DNA from 3 places in the Clostridium algidicarnis genome. Region 3 is predicted to be linked to each of the others. Evidence: riboswitches for the same ligand, from Rfam matches in the RefSeq annotation. Region 3 holds a riboswitch; each other region holds the start of a gene.
The links. Region 3 has a riboswitch for thiamine pyrophosphate ahead of tenA (thiaminase II). Riboswitches for the same ligand answer to the same signal wherever they lie in the genome.
Positions count from the first base shown of each region.

Region 1 (6,301 bases), 300 kb from region 3:
TTCTTTAGCTATGGGAATGATGTTTGATGCTAATAATATTCCAAAAGATTTAAAAATGAATGGACAGTATTATGCATTTAAGATGCTTGGAGAATATTATGGACTTGGAAACATACTGCTTGTAATATACGCTTTAGCTAATATGGCAGCGCAAATATCAGCATTGGTATTTTCTATCGATGCACCACTTAAAGTTTTACTTGCAGATTCTGATAAAAGATATGTTCCAGAAAAATTAGCTAAAATGAATGACCGTGGAACACCAATTAATGGATATAAGCTAACGGCGGTATTGGTAAGTATACTTATAATACTACCAGCTATAGGAATAGGTGATATGAATACGTTATTTAATTGGTTACTAGACCTTAATTCAGTAGTAATGCCACTTAGATATCTATGGGTATTCCTTGCATATATGGCCTTAAAGAAATCCGTAGATGGTAAGTTTGATTCAGGTTATAAGTTTATAAAAAGCAAAAATGGAGGATTTATAGTAGGGTTATGGTGCTTTGCATTTACAGCATTTGCATGTATAATGGGCATGTTCCCTAAGGGCGTTACATCATTTTCAAAGGAATGGAAATTCCAAATAACCTTAAATCTACTTACACCTTTTGTGCTTATAGGGCTTGGACTTATACTTCCTATAATTGCAAAAAGAAAGAATGGCAAGTCACCTTTTGATGTACCGGAAGATAAAAAATGGTTTAGTATTAGAAGTAAGTAAAAGCTTAAAATAGTAATTAGATTTAAAACACCTCTTTGTAAAAAGGTTAATAAAATAAAAATTAGCGTCTTTAAGATGTTTCATCTTAAAGACGCTTTTTAACATTTAACCAAAGCAAAATAAATTAGTTATGAATGTAAAGGATATAAGGTTGCTAAGATGGAATATTTCCATGTATGTTTAACTGATTTTCTGATATAATTAATAATATGATGATTTAAAAAAATAATTCTTACATACAATATGTAAGTCTTAATTGTTTTAAGGATTAAATTTATAAAAAAGAGAAAGTGAGATGGTGGTCGTGGATGATTACCCTAGCGGGTATAGGACAAAATTAAATATAAGCAATGTAATGTTAGACCATTTTCTTACTAATAATATTAGTTATAATAAGTTCACTTAAAACAATGTATTAGTGTGCCTCGATTATAATTGAGTAATCATTATTTTTTATGTGGTATGAAAATAGGGTCGAACTTACTAAGGAGGTTTGGCTATGAAAAATTTATTGTTTGGCTACTTAGATAAGGAAAGAATAGAAATATTAAGAGAAAAGTTCACTGAAATGAATGTGGTGGATATAGCTCAAATATTTGAAGAAATTCCAGAAGAAAAGAAACTCATAATATTTAGGATATTACCAAAGGATATTGCAGCAGAAGTATTTTCTTATATAAGCCAAAAAGAGCAACAATTTATAATTGAATCTATAACAGATAAGGAAGTTCAATCTTTAGTAGAGGACTTATACCTAGATGATACTGTAGATTTTGTTGAGGAGCTACCAGCGAATGTTGTTAAAAAGGTACTAAGAAATACAGATGATGAAACAAGAAAGAGGATTAACTTCTTTTTGAATTATCCTGAGAATTCTGCTGGAAGCATAATGACTATAGAATATGTAGACCTTAAAAAAAATATGACAGTAAAAGAAGCTATATCTAGAATTAAAAAGATTGGAATTGATAGGGAAACTATAGATACTTGCTATGTCACATCAAAGGGAAGAAAACTTGAGGGTGTGGTGTTGTTAAGGCAAATTATATTAAGTGATGAAAATGAAATAATAGAAAACATTATGGATAAAGATGTGAAGTATGTAAATACTCACGATGATCAAGAGACGGTTGCCTTATTATTTAAAAAATATGATCTTTTAGCTATGCCAGTAACAGATAATGAAGATAGGTTAGTTGGTATAATAACAATAGATGATATTTTAGATATTATAGAAGAAGAGACTACAGAAGACTTCTACAAGATGGCTGCAATGGAGCCTTCAGAAGAAGATTATTTAGATACAAGCGTTTTTTCTTTAGCAAAGCATAGAATCGTTTGGTTATTAGTACTTATGATATCTGCTACATTTACTGGAAGTATAATTAGAAAATACGAAGACATACTTCAAGCTGTGGTTATTTTAACGGCATTTATTCCCATGCTTATGGATACTGGTGGAAATGCAGGCTCACAATCTTCCACTTTGGTAATAAGAGGTCTTGCACTTGGAGATATAAAACTTAAGGATTGGCCTAAGGTTTTATTTAAAGAATTTAGAGTAAGTCTTATTGTAGGATCTACCTTAGCGGTTGTAAACTTTCTAAGAATTTATTTCTTGGAAAAGGTAGACTTTTATGTGGCTTTAACTGTATGTTCTACTTTGTTTTTTACTGTAGTTATTGCAAAAGCTGTAGGAGGATTACTACCTATAATAGCAAAGAAGCTTAAAGTGGATCCAGCTATAATGGCAAGTCCGCTTATAACAACTATTGTCGATGCCTTAGTTTTAATATTATACTTTGCTACAGCAACAATGCTTCTTGGAATTTAGAAAGATCAAGTGATTCTTAGACATAGGTGGAGTTTGCTTATAAGGAATACATCTATCCATCAAAGTCTTAGAAGAACTTATCCTAGGGGCGTAGCAGCCGTCAACCCCCACCTTGAAGAGGATAGGGGTGTTACGGATGGTAGCCATCGGATAAAATTTTGAAAGGTGGAATAATCATGTTATTCAATTATTTTATGCCTACTAAAATATATTTTGGGAAAGATGTAGTACTTAAAAATAAGAATATACTCAAAGATTTTGGAAAGAAAGCTTATATTATTACAGGTAAAAGTTCATCAAAAGTTAATGGATCTTTAGATAATATGATAGAAGCTTTAGAATATAACAACATAGAACATATAATATTTGATGAAGTAGAAGAGAATCCTTCATTAGAAACTGTTGAAAAGGCTTCAGTAATAGGTAAAAATGAAAAAGTAGATTTTATAATAGGTATTGGAGGGGGATCCCCACTAGATGCTGCTAAAGCTATTGGAATTTTTATAAATAACCCTAACATAAATAAGGATAATATAAATGAAACAAAAGATTTAAAAAGTTTACCTATAATTGCTATTGCCACAACCTCAGGCACTGGATCTGAAGTCACACAGTATGCTATAGTTACTGATCATAATAATCAAACAAAAAAGAATTTAGGTCAAAGTGTTTTTCCAAATGTAGCATTTTTAGATCCTTCTTATACCATGAATATAGGGTGTGATGTAACAGTAAGCACTGCCATAGATGCATTTACGCATCTAGCAGAAGGTTATTTAAATAATAATGCAAGCGAACTTACGGATACCATGGCAGAATCGGGATTGCGTCTTTTTGGCAGGTGTTTAAAAGATATATTAGAAAATAATATAGATTACTCTACTAGGGAAAATCTTATGCTAGCATCTACACTTGGAGGAATGGTAATAGCTCAAACAGGTACTTCATTACCACATGGCATGGGCTATCCACTGACATATTTTAAAAATGTACCTCATGGAAAAGCAAATGCTTTATTGTATGGAGAATACTTAAATGTTTTTAAAGATAAAACTAGAGTAAATAAGGTTTTAAGTTTTTTAAATTTAAAAGACATAGAAGAGCTTAGTAGCATAATATCTAAATTAATGGATACTACCTTAGATATAACTGAAAAAGAGATACAGGTATATGCAAAAATAATGTGTAGTAATGAAGCTAAGTTAAAAAATCATCCAGAAAAGGTAGGCTATGATGAAATATATAACATATATATGAATAGTCTAATCAAGTGATTAGATAAAAGGGTAAGTTTTTTTAATAGAATAATATAACACAGGGGAGCTAGATAATCACTGGCTGAGAGTAAGAATGACTATTCTTAGACCCAAAACCTGAACTGGATAATGCCAGCGTAGGAAGTGTACTATAGTAATATTGCAAGATATATAGCACAGGCCGTACTGGTCTGTGCTTTATTATATTTTAATAAAGGGAAGAGGGGGACATAAATGAAAATTAAAAACATGACAATTTCAGCTATGTTTGTAGCAATTGGAGTGCTAGGAAGCCAAATTATATACATTCCAGTAGGCGCTTCAAAATGTTTTCCAGTTCAACATACCATAAATATAATTTCAGCTATTAGTTTAGGTCCTGTGTATTCTGTTGGAATAGCCTTCTCAATATCACTACTTAGAAATGTTCTAGGCATAGGATCTTTGTTGGCATTTCCAGGTAGTATGATAGGGGCATTGATTGCAGGATTGTTATTTAGAATTACTTCAAAAAAAGAAATGGCTATTTTAGGTGAGGTATTTGGTACAGGCATACTAGGGGGGATTATGGTTTTTCCTATAGCAAAGTTTATATTAGGTAAGGATGTGGCAGCATTATTTTACGTAGTTTCATTTTTAATAAGCACCATAGGTGGTAGTGGTATAGCTTATGCAATGCTAAAGGTTTTAGATTTAGGTAAGACAAGCAAAAAGATTTCACAAAAGTGAAATATAGGGCTAATTTTAATAAATAAAGGTGGTGGTTATGGGATAAATATACTTAAAAATGAGACAGAATATGGAGAATATTAAAGAAAGTTAAAATATGTACCAAGAAAGATAGATAGATACTTTACCTTATAACTGTTTTAGAGTAAAATTACAATAACAATTAGTTTTCAAAAATATATAGATAGAGGTGATATAAGTGAAGACCTTTGAGAGTTACAAATTAAAGGATATAGAATTTAAAAATAGGATAGTCTTACCACCTATGTGTATGTATAGTGCAGATGAAAACGGTATGGCTAAGATGTTTCATTTTGTACACTATACAGAAAGAGCTATCGGAGGAGCTGGACTTATAATTTTAGAAGCCACAGCAATTGCACCTAATGGAAGAATATCAGATAATGACCTTGGCATATGGGATGATAGTCATATAGAGGGACTTAAAACCATCGCAATGTCAGTAAAAGATAATGGTTCAAAGGTGGCTATACAGCTAGCTCATGCAGGAAGAAAATGTGAAGCAAAAGCTGACTTTATAGTAGCACCTAGTGATATTTCCTTTAGTGAAAAATATAGACAACCAAAAGCCTTATCAAAAGACGAAATAAAAGAAATAATTAAAGGATTTAAAGATGCTGCTTCTAGAGCAGATAAAGCTGAATTTGATATGATAGAAATTCACGGAGCACATGGATACTTAATAAATGAATTTTTATCACCATTAGCTAATAAAAGAGAAGATGAGTATGGAGGGAGTACTGAAAACAGAGTTAGATTTTTAAATGAAATATTAGATGAAATAAAAGAAGTATGGCCTTCAAGTAAACCTATAGGCCTTAGAGTTTCAGCATCTGATTATGCAGAGGGCGGAATAGATATAGATGAAATGATAAAAATAGTTAATCTTATAAAAGATAAGGTAGATATAATTCATGTAAGTTCAGGGGCTGTAGTAAACACAAGAATAAAAACTTACCCTGGATACCAAGTGAAATTTGCAGAAGAGATAAAGAACAACTGCAAAATACCAACAATTGCAGTTGGACTTATAGAGAAGATTGATATGGTTGAAGAAATACTCCAAAATGAAAGAGCTGACATGGTAGCTTTGGGAAGAGAACTACTTAGAAATCCTTACTGGACCCTTCAAGAGGCAAAAAAGAATGGCATAGAATTAGAATTCCCAAAACAATATGAAAGATCTTTTAAATAACATATCAAGTGATTCTTAGAAGAACTTATCCAGGGGCGTAGCAGCCGTCATCCCCCACATTGAAGAGGATAGGGGTGTTACGGATGGTAGCCATCGGATAAATATATAATAGTAAAATTAAATAAAACAAATATTTAGCCTGAGAATTTGAGAAGGTGTACTTGAAATATAAATCAAGACACCTTCTCGTCTTTTTATATTTTACAAAGGAGTGAATGCAATGTATGATGTAACCATTATTGGAGCAGGAGTTGTAGGATCTGCTATAGCAAGGGAACTTTCAAAATATAATCTAAAAACTTGTCTTATAGAAAAAGAGGACGATGTTACAACAGGAGCATCTAAGGCAAATAGTGGGATAGTCCATGGAGGCTATTCAGCAAAATATGGAACATTAAAGGGAGAACTTTGTGCTAAGGGAAATAGTATGTATAAGGAATTAGAGGAGCAGCTACACTTTGGATATAAGAAAACAGGAGCCTTAGTTATAGGGTTTGATAAAGAGGATGAGAAAAGAATCAGAGGTCTTTATGATA
Region 1 is NZ_JNLN01000001.1:1,787,354-1,793,654, forward strand. Features, by position in the region: gene BV55_RS0108605 (amino acid permease) at 1-730, shown strand, start outside; gene mgtE (magnesium transporter) at 1,230-2,564, shown strand; gene BV55_RS0108615 (iron-containing alcohol dehydrogenase family protein) at 2,741-3,838, shown strand; TPP riboswitch at 3,871-3,981, shown strand; gene thiW (energy coupling factor transporter S component ThiW) at 4,055-4,549, shown strand; gene namA (NADPH dehydrogenase NamA) at 4,749-5,765, shown strand; gene BV55_RS0108630 (NAD(P)/FAD-dependent oxidoreductase) at 5,986-6,301, shown strand, end outside.
Region 1: linked by a shared signal. The riboswitch ahead of thiW (energy coupling factor transporter S component ThiW) and the one ahead of tenA (thiaminase II) in region 3 are both predicted to bind thiamine pyrophosphate.

Region 2 (6,301 bases), 360 kb from region 3:
ATTACTAAAGTCTTTTATTCTACATATTCTAATATATCTCCTGGCTGGCAATTAAGCTCTCTACATATAGCCTCAAGGGTAGAGAATCTTACAGCTCTCGCTTTATCATTTTTTAAAATAGATAGGTTTGCATTAGTTATACCAACCTTTTGCGCCAAGTCCTGCAAGGATATCTTCCTTTTAGCCATCATAACGTCTAAATTAACAACTATAGCCATAGGTACTCTGCTACTCAAAATATGGACAAACATACCCATATCGAGATTATTACTGTTTCTTCGTGTCTGTCCTCATCTAATAAATTAGATTACTAACATTTGATATAACACTCCACAGTCGTAAATTCCCAACTAGCCATTGGTACATATATACAATTGCTTCTAATTTGCAATTTTGTATATTTTAGCATCTCTCAAATTTAAACTTGCATTTAAATCTCTATCCTCTTTATACCCACATTCACAAATGTACTCTCTATCACTTAGTTTTAAATCTTTTTTAATAGAACCACATTCATGACATAGTTTACTTGAAGGATAAAATCTATCAACTATTCTTAATTCAATACCATATTCATTACATTTATTAGTTAATTTAACTCTAAACATATTAAATCCTTGTTTTGATATTGCTTTTGAAAGATGTTTATTCTTCATCATTCCTCTTACATTTAAATCTTCAATAGTAACAAAGCTTGGATTTTGCTTAACTACTTCATTCACAGATTGATTTAAATAGTTTTCTCTAATATTTCCTAAAGTCTGATGAAGTTTTTGTACTTTAACTATTTGTTTTTGGATATTTTGTCTAGTAGCATTTCCTCCTTCTTTTTTAATATTTTTATTTCTTAATTTTAAACTTTCATACTTTCTTGAAAGTTTTCTTTGTTCTCTTTTTAACTTCTTTTCTATTTTCTTAACTCTTTTAGTTTTATTAATGTTCTTTTTAGTAATTCCATTAGACATTATTGAGAAATCTTTAAGTCCTAAATCAATACCTAATCCTTCATTTGAATTAACTTGATATTTTTCTTCCACTTTTACTAATACTGAAACATAGTATCTATTAGCCTTTTTTGATACTGTTCCACTTACAACATTTTCTCCAACTGGTAAATATCCAAATTCTTTTAATCTAACATTCTTTAAAGAAGGTATCATTAATTTATGACGTTCGATTTTCCAATCACCTTTATTATTTTTAGGAAAATAAATTTTAACATCTTGATTCTTTTTCTTTTTAAATCTAGGGAATTTAGATTCTCCCTTAAAAAACTTTTTATAAGCAGTTTCAGCATTACATATAGCTTTCTTTCTAGCTTTAGAACCACAACTATTAATCCAAATATATTCATCTAAAGTTTTAACTTCATGATTTATATATTTAAGATAATCTACATGGTAAGCATACCTTTTCTAATTAAAGTCATTTTCATCTCACATACAACCTTTTATACCGTAAAATCATTTTCATCCTTATAATCTATAGCTTGTTGAAATACTTTAGATAATATATATATAAAGCACCCTGCAAATATGAATATTATAAACTCCATATCCGTATGAACTCCTTTGTTATCAACGTAAATAAATTGAAATTCCTTTAAATTTGAGTTGAATATAAAGTTAATGATATAACAAAAAGCTATAGCAAAACATTGCATAGAAACCCTCTTTAAAATAATCACATTTGATACAACAAAAGGATTAGAATTAACTAAGGAATTTAGTACCTTTATTAGATTAAATACGATTAAAAACACACAGCAAATACCAACAGCAAGAAGCACTGTTATAAGCACCTTTTTACTCATGGATATCTCCTCAGAAACCTTACCTAAAATCACACTTTTAAATATTAATATAGTTGCAATTACTCCTACTATCAATATTACATCTAGAGTTTTCTTTAAAACACTAGACATTGATCTTTTTCCATAATACTTCATAAAATCACCTTCCAAAATATAATTTCTAATTAGATCTTATCACTTATTAAAATGTTTTTCAATACTTTTTTATTGTTTATCAATATATTTTATAATTTAGGGCAAAATAAAAAAAGGCCTTAAAGCCTTTCTAATAAACTATGTAAACCGTGCACCTCACCTTGACTTAACCTCATAAGCGTTACCTGTAGAGTTAACTCAAGTCAGGTTAATCCACGGCACATGAAAGTATCCACTTACCGCTGCTTCCTTCCGAATCTGACGGGGTTCATGGGCTTTCATTGCGTGGGACCCAACTATCAACGCCACTTTTACAGGGCAGACCTTACAAGATAGAAGCCTCAATGAGGAATTCAATCCTGCTGTAGCGGATTGCAGGTTATAGGGCACCGCTAACTCCCCATCTAGCACGGCAAAAATAAAATGGCGGAGAGAGAGGGATTCGAACCCTCGGTAGAGTTGCCCCTACACACGCTTTCCAGGCGTGCTCCTTAAGCCACTCGGACATCTCTCCACATACGTTTTATTTTATTTAATTGCTACATCAGCTATTATACTATCAAACATATCATATTTCAATAGGTTTTCAAAATTAATTTGTTTTAACATAAAGTTACTTGATTTTTCTATTACATCTTGTCCTTTTAGTATATATGTTTATGTGCTAATATTTTAAGTTACTTTTTCATATATCTACGTTATAATATATTAAGTAAAAAATATAAAAAAGGCAGGTGAATGCTATCTTTATAGATAGCGGATTTATGAATTACGAAATTAAAGGTAACTCCTTACCCGTTGTAATATGTAAGCTAGATGCTAATGAAACCATTTTATCTGAATCTGGAGCTATGGGATGGATGTCTGATAACATTGTTATGGATACAAACATAAAAGGTGGTATTTTTAAAGGTATAGCTAGGGCCTTTTCTGGTGAGTCTGTATTTTTAAATACCTTTACATCTAAAGTAAACAATGGTCTTATTGCTTTCCCATCCTCTTTTCCTGGTAAAATTGTAGCAAAACAACTCTATGCTAACGAATATATAATATGTCAAAAGGGCTCTTTCTTGGCAGGAGATTCTTCTATTTCAGTAGATGCATTCTTTAAAAAGAAGCTAGGGGCTGGATTCTTTGGTGGAGAAGGTTTCATATTGCAAAAGATAACAGGCCCTGGAATGGTATTTTTAGAACTAGATGGACATGTAGAAGAATATGACCTATCTCCAGGTGAAGTTATGAAGGTAGATACTGGCAATGTTGCTGCTTTTGAAAGTTCAGTGAACTTTGATGTGGAAACAGTAAAAGGAATGAAAAATGTATTCTTTGGTGGTGAGGGTTTATTTCTAACTGTTTTAACAGGTCCCGGTAAGATCTATCTACAAACTATGCCTATACAAAACTTAGCGGGAGAAATTTCTAGATACTTTAATACTGGAGGTTCTAATTCGTAAGATTAAACATAATTAGTTGAATAAGACATAATGTAGTGATAAAATGAATTTATAAAAATTGAATAATTAGATAACACAGGGGTGCCGAAATTGGTCGGCTGAGACTAAGAACCTTAAATCTTTCACCCTATGAACCTGAAATGGGTAATACCAGCGTAGGAAGATGTTTACTTTTGTTTTATTGCTAATGGCGTAAAAGGTACAAGCTTCTGTTTGTACCTTTTTTATTTTGTATTTATATATTTTAAGGAGGTAATAAGTTATGAAAAATGTTTTAACTATAGCTGGCTCAGACTGCTCTGGTGGAGCAGGTATACAGGCAGATTTAAAAACCTTTAGTGCAAATGGTGTTTATGGTATGAGCGTTATTACAGCTGTAACAGTGCAAAATACCACTGGGGTCTTTGACGTTCAAGATATAGATCCTAATATTATAAAATCACAAATTGATGCAATTTTCACAGATATTAAAGTAGATTCCGTTAAAATTGGCATGGTTTCAAAAGTTGATACAATTAATGCTATAAGCGAAAAATTAAAAGAGTATAACCCTATTAATGTTGTTTTAGATCCTGTAATGATATCTAAAAGTGGATATTCATTATTAAAACCCGAATCTAAAAAGACCTTAATTACTAAACTAATACCTTTAGCAGATATTATTACGCCTAACATCCCAGAAGCAGAAGAAATACTTAGAGAAGTTCATGCAGAAATTACTTCAATAAAAACAGTTGAAGATATGGAAAAAGCCGCAAAGGAAATCTATAAATTTGGTTGTAAAAATGTTCTTTTAAAAGGAGGTCATATGATTGGAGATGCTATAGACATTTTATATGACGGGAAAGAATTTTTCCACTTCAATTCTGAGAGAATACATACAAAAAATACTCATGGTACAGGATGTACTTTATCTTCAGCTATAGCATCTAATCTAGCTCTTGGATTTAATATGCATAATTCAGTTACAAAAGCAAAAAGTTATATTACCAAAGCCATAATACACTCATTAGATATCGGTCATGGTGTTGGACCCACTAATCATTTTTATGAATTATATAAAAAAGCAGGTTTAATTACAGAACATCCTTATGATGATATTGAAGAGAGTGTATGTGCACCTTATGATAATAGCCTTACAAAATCTCATAAAGATATAGGAAAACTTTTATCCAAACTTCGGGGAAAATCTCCTTTGGTTCATCATATAACAAACTATGTTACAGTTAATGATTGTGCTAACATCACCCTTGCAATAGGCGCATCACCAGTTATGGCAGATGATATAAATGAGGTTGAAGATATGGTTTCTATAGCTTCTTCCTTAGTTTTAAATATAGGAACCCTAAATAACAGAACTGTAGACTCTATAATTTTGGCAGGGAAAAAGGCTAATGAATTAAATATTCCTGTGGTTTTAGATCCAGTAGGTGCAGGTGCTACGCCTTATAGGACAAAGATAGCTAAAAAAATAATGGAAGAAATAAAGTTATCAGTTATAAGAGGAAACTTGTCAGAAATAAAAACATTGTATGGCATAAAAACGCAAACTAAAGGAGTAGACTCCGTAGACAGTATATCCTCGAATGAAAATGATTTTATAAAAACAAAAAATCTTGCTATGGATTTTGCAAATAAATTAGATACTATAATTGCTATAACTGGTGAAGTTGATATCATAACTGACGGCAAACATATTTATAGTATAAAAAATGGCCATGAAATGATGTCTAAGGTTACTGGCACAGGCTGTATGTGCACCTCATTAATTGGTTCTTACTTAGGGTCTGGAAAAGATAATTTAGCTGCTGCCTTAGCTGGAGTAGTATCCATGGGTATTGCTGGTGAAATGGCCTTTGAAAGATTAGATAAGTGTGGTGGCTCTGGAAGTCTTAAAACAAATATTGTTGATGCAATCTACAACTTATCCGAAGAAGTAATAGTAAAGAGAGGGAAAATATATGAAGACTAATATAGATTATAAGCTTTACCTTGTAACAGACAGAGATTTACTGAAAAATACAGATTTATACACCGCTGTAGAAGAAGCAATAAAAGGCGGTGTTACATTAGTACAGCTTAGAGAAAAGGATATTACAACTTTAGACTTTTATAATACCGCTTTAAACATAAAGAAGGTTACAGATAAATATGATATCCCCTTAATAATAAATGACAGAATGGATATAGCTTTAGCAGTTAATGCTTCTGGTGTCCATATTGGTCAAAAAGATATGCCTTGCACTATTGCAAGAAAGATTTTAGGAAATGATAAAATCCTTGGAGTTTCAGCTACAACCTTATCACAGGCTATAAAAGCTGAAAAAGAAGGCGCAGATTATATAGGCGTTGGAGCCATTTTTAACACATCTACTAAACAAGATGCAAAGCCTGTTTCTATTGATACGTTAAAAGAAATAAAAGAAACCCTATCTATTCCCGTGGTTGCTATAGGTGGAATAACTAGAAAAAACATTCACCTATTAGACTCCTCAAATATCGATGGAATAGCAGTAGTTTCAGATATCTTAGGAAAAGAAGATATTAAGGTAGCAGCAGAAAGCTTAAATTCACTAATTAAGTTTTAAGTTAGGAATAACATGTTAAAGTAAGCCTTATATACTATTTTATCTTTTTCAAAAAGACAAAAACAATATTTACTTTACATTTATTAAGTTACATATTTGTTTATATTTCATGTAAATCTTCTTCAAAGCTATAAATTTTAATACGCTCTAAAAGAAGACTTCTAAGAATAAGTTCTTAGAAGTCTTCTTTTTTATTTATTATTTGCTCTTTTCTTTATAATGAAAATGCTTACAAGTCCAGCAATTATAAGAAGTAAACTTACTATCTGAGCTGTCCTGAGGCCTAATATCATAAGACTATCTGTCCTTAA
Region 2 is NZ_JNLN01000001.1:1,130,231-1,136,531, reverse strand. Features, by position in the region: gene BV55_RS0105660 (helix-turn-helix domain-containing protein) at 15-218, opposite strand; partial or broken gene BV55_RS0105655 (RNA-guided endonuclease InsQ/TnpB family protein) at 381-1,397, opposite strand; gene BV55_RS0105650 (DUF2975 domain-containing protein) at 1,451-1,948, opposite strand; RNA gene ffs (signal recognition particle sRNA large type) at 2,096-2,361, opposite strand; tRNA gene BV55_RS0105645 (tRNA-Ser) at 2,373-2,462, opposite strand; gene BV55_RS0105640 (TIGR00266 family protein) at 2,713-3,402, shown strand; TPP riboswitch at 3,470-3,582, shown strand; partial or broken gene thiD (bifunctional hydroxymethylpyrimidine kinase/phosphomethylpyrimidine kinase) at 3,665-4,480, shown strand; gene thiM (hydroxyethylthiazole kinase) at 4,559-5,374, shown strand; gene thiE (thiamine phosphate synthase) at 5,364-5,990, shown strand; gene lgt (prolipoprotein diacylglyceryl transferase) at 6,182-6,301, opposite strand, start outside.
Region 2: linked by a shared signal. The riboswitch ahead of thiD (bifunctional hydroxymethylpyrimidine kinase/phosphomethylpyrimidine kinase) and the one ahead of tenA (thiaminase II) in region 3 are both predicted to bind thiamine pyrophosphate.

Region 3 (6,301 bases):
TAGCCATTCACTTATAGCAGCTCCTATAACACTTATTGGAACAGCTATTTTTAGTGAAGAAAAAAAGTAGGGTAGGGCATAGGGAAATTTTAGTTTTATAAATATATCTTTTTTGCTAGCACCATAGGTTACTAAAAGTTCTTCCATATCTGTTCTTGTAGAACGCAGGCCGTCGTAAACATTAACGGTTATAGGAAAAAAGGTAATTAGTGTTGTTACTATAACCTTACTCCAAATGCTATACCCAAACCAAAGCACAAAAATAGGGGCAAGGGCAGTAACCGGAATAGTTTGAGTTACTACCATTATTGGGTATATGGCCCTTTCAACTTTTTCGTTTAAGCTCATGGCTATGGCTAGGGATACACCAAGGATTATGGATATAAAAAGTCCTATCAAAGTTACAGATAATGTAGCTGGAAGATGGACTAAAAAAAGAACTTTTCTTAATTTAAAGGTTTTTTCTATTATTTTAGTAGGGGAGGGGAGTATGTACATTGCATTTATATATCTTGCAATTCCTTCCCAAATAAGTAGTAGGATAAAGCTCAATAGTATGGATGATTTATATTTTTTCATAATGAAATCCTCTGTTTTAATTCATTAATTAAGTCTTCTTTTATGGCTAATATTTTAGGGTCATTTAGCATGTGCCTGTTTCTAGGGTAAGGTAGTGGCACTTCTATTTCCTTTAATTTAGATATAGGTTTTTCAGACACAACAAAAACTTTATTCGACAAGAACAGTGCTTCTTCTACATCATGGGTTATGAATAATATGGTTTTGTGAAATGTTGTCCACTGATCTAAAAGCCATTCTTGTAAGGAAATTTTAGTTATAGCATCTAGGGCGCTAAAGGGCTCATCCAAAATTAAGATTTCTGATCCTGTAAGAAGTGTTCTTATAAATGACACCCTTTGCCTCATGCCACCAGATAAATCTCTTGGATATTTATTTTTGTAATTTTCAAGACCAAAGGTATTTAAATATTCCTCAGCCTTACCTTTATTCTGTTTGTTTATTTCTAAAGGCAAAGCAGCATTTTCTAAGATAGTCCTCCAAGGAAGTAAAGAGTCCTTTTGAGGCATGTAACCAATGTAACCATCCATAGTATTAATATTTTCTCCATTAATAAAAACACTGCCCTTTAGAGGTTTTTCTAATTTAGAGATTAATCTAAAGATAGTGCTTTTTCCACAGCCACTAGCACCAACAATGCTAACAAAATCACCACTATTTATCTTAAAACTTAAATCTTCAATAATAAGATCAGATTGGTTTTCGTACTTAAAGCTTACGTTACAAAAATCAAGCATATAAAACTACATCTCCTTACATTTATTACCTCCACCTCTTACCTCCACCTCTGAGGTGCAGCCAGTTTTTACCTGCACCTCAGAGGTGCATCCATTTATTGGGTTAGGATTCTTTGTTGTATGACATGTCCCAAAACATATATTCATACTTACTTGTGGTTATGAATATTTCAGTTAATTTATTTAGGTCTTTAGCGTTCATATCTTTTGAGAGGCTGTCCACTAAATCTATAATCCACTGAGTAGCTTCTTCGTATTCTTTTGAAATATAGCCTCTTACCCATTCACCGTAAAATTCATTTTCTGTGGCTCCAGGAATTTTGCTTAAGTGTTTACCTATTTCAAGATAACTCCACATACAAGATAAAAGAGAGGTGGAAAGCTCGGCTAAACTTCCTACGTGTGAAACTGATAGCATGTAATGAGTGTAGGAAAGATTAGTTAAGGACTGCTTTGTGTTTCTAATTTCTTCTTTTGTTATGCCAAGTCTTTTCATATAAGACCTGTGTATGCTCATCTCTCCATTTAATATATTATCTACCATGCTAGAGAATCCTTGCATTACCTCTTCAGTATCTGCCTTAACTACACCTAAAGCGTAAATCTTTGCATAATCTAAAAGGTAAAGATAATCTTGAATCATATAAAATTTGAATTTATCTAAATCTAAGGTTCCATCACCTATACCTTTTATAAAAGGGTGGCTATAATAGGATGTCCAAATTTCCTCAACGTTTTCATAAAGATTTTCTGTAAATCTCATTTTATCTCCTCCTAAGTGCATATTTTAGAAACAAAAAAGTGCCAACCTCTAAGAGATCGGCACTGATATTTCTAAATATTGCTAAGTAACAGCAAATACTTTAAGTAAATACAAAGCCTCTCCCTACGCTGGCATTAACCAGATCAGGTTAGAAAGGTCTAAGAATCAAGTTCTTAATCTCAGCCAGCAACACCGGCCCCCTTGGACTATTATAAATTATATTCTATTTTACAATGTAATAATACTATAGAGATTGTATATAGTCAAATTTTAATCAAGACGCATTACCATTTAATGGGTGCACCTCTGGGGTGCATCCACTTTTTGGATGCACCCCAGAGGTGCACCCATATTTTCACAATTAGATTACTCTTCTTATTCTACCAATTTTGTACCAAGGCACGTCTGCGATTCTAATAAAGTTTCTTGTGTTTGGTGACTCTATCCATTTTCCGTCGCCTATGTACATGCCTACATGATTAAGGTTGCTAAAGAATAGCATATCTCCGGGCTTTACGTTGGCTTTGGATACTTCTACTCCATTAGTTACTTGGTCCCAAGTGGTTCTACCTATACTTACACCTGCTTGTCTAAATCCCCATTGCATAAGTCCAGAACAGTCAAATGCTCTATAACCAGCATCTATGTATTTACCTGGTATATCGTATTTGCCTCTCCTAGCATCATCTGGAAATCTTAGTATTAGTGAATTTAGTGAAGCTGTTGTTAAAAATTCACCAGAGCCTCCCCACACATAAGGACTTCCAATTTGAGCTTTCATTGCGTTAAGGGCAATGTTATAGACATTTGCATGGCCAGCAGGATCTTTTACTTCAGTACTATTTACTTTTTTCACATAATCTTTATTTACATAACCAGTTTTACCGGCATATGTGACTTTGTACCATTCTCCTGCAGTACCTATAATATTACAAGTTTCTCCTGGTAATATATAAGCTAGAACTTGACTATCATCTGAGGTGCTTGGCTTACTTCTCAGTCTTAAATTAGTACTAACATTATAAATCATACCCATACCTAGGTTTTCTAACTTTTCACCAGGAATTGCTGGTGTTGTGGGTTTTGTAGGAGTAACATCTGGAACTTCACTTCCTAAAACCTTAGCATAGTCCTTATGAATATAACCAACCTTATTATCACATTCAATAAAGTACCAGTCGCCGGATTTACTATTTATATTAAACTTTTGTCCACCTATTAAGTAAGAAACTATAGCTGAACTAGTGTTAGGTTCTTGTCTCATTCTTAAATTACTGCTTACATTAATAACCTCACCCTTAGAAGAAGCTGTTTCACTAGGCTTTTCTACTGGTTTTTCAGAAGGCTTAGGTTCTACTGGCTTTGTAGGAGCATCAGCATTAAGTTCCTTTACATAATCCTTATGAACATACCCAGTTTTGCCATTAAACTCAATAAGATACCAATCGGAAGTCTTACCTTTAATATCAAATTTTTCTCCACTATTTAAATATCCAACAACAGAAGCTGAAGTACTAGCAGAAGATCTCATTCTTAAATTACTACTTACATTAATAACCTCACCCTTAGAAGAAGCTGTTTCACTAGGCTTTTCTACTGGTTTTTCAGAAGGCTTAGGTTCTACTGGCTTTGTAGGAGCATCAGCATTAAGTTCCTTTACATAATCCTTATGAACATACCCAGTTTTGCCATTAAACTCAATAAGATACCAATCGGAAGTCTTACCTTTAATATCAAATTTTTCTCCACTATTTAAATATCCAACAACAGAAGCTGAAGTACTAGCAGAAGATCTCATTCTTAAATTACTACTTACATTAATAACCTCACCCTTAGAAGAAGCTGTTTCACTAGGACTTTCTACTGGTTTTTCAGAAGGCTTAGGTTCTACCGGCTTTGTAGGAGCATCAGCATTAAGTTCTTTTACATAGTCTTTATGAACATACCCAGTTTTGCCATTAAACTCAATAAGATACCAATCGGAAGTCTTACCTTTAATATCAAATTTTTTTCCACTATTTAAATATCCAACAACAGAAGCTGAAGTACTAGCAGAAGATCTCATTCTTAAATTACTACTTACATTAATAACCTCACCCTTAGAAGAAGCTGTTTCACTAGGCTTTTCCACTGGTTTTTCAGAAGGCTTAGGTTCTACTGGCTTTGTAGGAGCATCAGCATTAAGTTCCTTTACATAGTCTTTATGAACATACCCAGTTTTGCCATTAAACTCAATAAGATACCAATCGGAAGTCTTACCTTTAATATCAAATTTTTCTCCACTATTTAAATATCCAACAACAGAAGCTGAAGTACTAGCAGAAGATCTCATTCTTAAATTACTACTTACATTAATAACCTCACCCTTAGAAGAAGCTGTTTCACTAGGCTTTTCCACTGGTTTTTCAGAAGGCTTAGGTTCTACCGGCTTTGTAGGAGCATCAGCATTAAGTTCCTTTACATAATCTTTATGAATAAAGCCAACCTTTCCATTAAACTCTATGTTATACCAATCTTCAGTTTTACCTTTTATGTTAAATTGTTGTCCACCTATTAAATATCCTACTATGGAATAATTAGTTCCGGCAGACTCTCTAATATTTAAATTACTACTTACATTAATAACCTCACCTTTAGAGGCAATAGATGCAACAGAGATTTTAGCAGTTGGTGCACTAGCTGGATTTTCAACAGCATAAACAGGCTTGTCTGCAAAATTAATACCGCCAATAATGCTAGCTGAAATGATAAATATTGATATTTTCTTTTTATTCACCTTTAAATTAACCCCCATTTCTTTAGATACTTAGATATGTATAAATAATTACAAAAACTTTAATATGATTTAATTATACATTATAATATTACACAATTTTAATATAGATTAATTATACATCATAATGATAGAAAGTTTAATGGGTAAATGAAAATAGTTTCTGTGTTTCCTTTTATTGTGTATCAATTTACAAAACAAATAGTGTATCATAAAATTAAAATAATGATACACTGCTCGGCAAAAGTAGAGTTATCAATACTTAAAATAATTGGCATAATAATTGCTATAAATAATAATATAAAATATTTTAATGAAGGGTGGGGATTTTAAATGAAAGTTTTAATGGTTTGTTCAGGCGGAATGTCAAGTTCTATAGTGGTTAAAGCTATAAAACAGGAAGCAGATAAGAAGGACTTTTCACTAGAAATAAAAGCTGTTGGCACCAGTGATTTTGATGAGGAACTTAGAGAAGGTGGATACGATTTAGCCATAGTGGCACCTCAAGTAAAGCACAGATTTTCAACTTTTGAGGAAATAGCTAAGATGGCAAATGTACCTATAGAAATGGTAACACCAATGGGCTATACACCAATAGGAGCATCCAAGGTACTAGATCAAATTAGAAAATACTCAAAGTAAGGAATGCAAAACAAAATATTCAACGCGGAATATCTAAATAAGATACTTAAAATGAAATGTTCAAAGCAAGAAACTAAAAGAGCAAAATCCAAGAAAATATGCAAAACAAAATATTCAAAGTAAGATATCCAAAACAAAATACAAATATAGGAGGAAAGAAATGGAGAAGTTCTTAAAATGGATAGAAGAAAGTCTTATGCCACCAATGGCCAAGCTATCGGAGCAAAGACACTTAAAAGCTATAAGAGATGGGGTTATTTCCACATTATCTTTAATTATTGTAGGTTCGTTCTTTTTAATAATTGCTCAGCCACCAGTACAATCTTGGGCAAAGGCTATTGCACCACATGTTGGTCAAATAATGATACCTTATAGATTAACTATGGGATTAATGTCACTATATGCGGCTTATGGTATGGGATATAGTCTTGCTAAATCTTACAAATTAGATGGTGTCAGTGGAGGAGTACTTTCCCTTACTGCATTTTTATTTACAACTATACCACTAAATGTAGACGCTTTCGTAAAAACTGCAACAGCTGCAGGAATTGAAGGCGCAGCACCAATGGGTTGGGTATTACCAATGGCAAACCTCGGAGGATCAGGAATGTTTGCAGCTATTATTTCTATGATATTTGCTGTAGAAACTATGAGACTTTTGAAAAAGCATAATATAACTATAAAAATGCCAGAACAAGTTCCAGAATCAGTTTCTAGATCTTTTGAAGCTTTAATTCCAGCTGCTGTTATTATAACTGTAGTTTGGTTTATAAGAGTTTGGTTAAATTTTGATATTCAAACTGCTAT
Region 3 is NZ_JNLN01000001.1:1,490,437-1,496,737, forward strand. Features, by position in the region: gene BV55_RS0107315 (ABC transporter permease) at 1-579, opposite strand, end outside; gene BV55_RS0107320 (ABC transporter ATP-binding protein) at 576-1,316, opposite strand; gene tenA (thiaminase II) at 1,420-2,079, opposite strand; TPP riboswitch at 2,182-2,292, opposite strand; gene BV55_RS15110 (C40 family peptidase) at 2,441-4,855, opposite strand; gene BV55_RS0107345 (PTS sugar transporter subunit IIB) at 5,186-5,494, shown strand; gene BV55_RS0107350 (PTS sugar transporter subunit IIC) at 5,655-6,301, shown strand, end outside.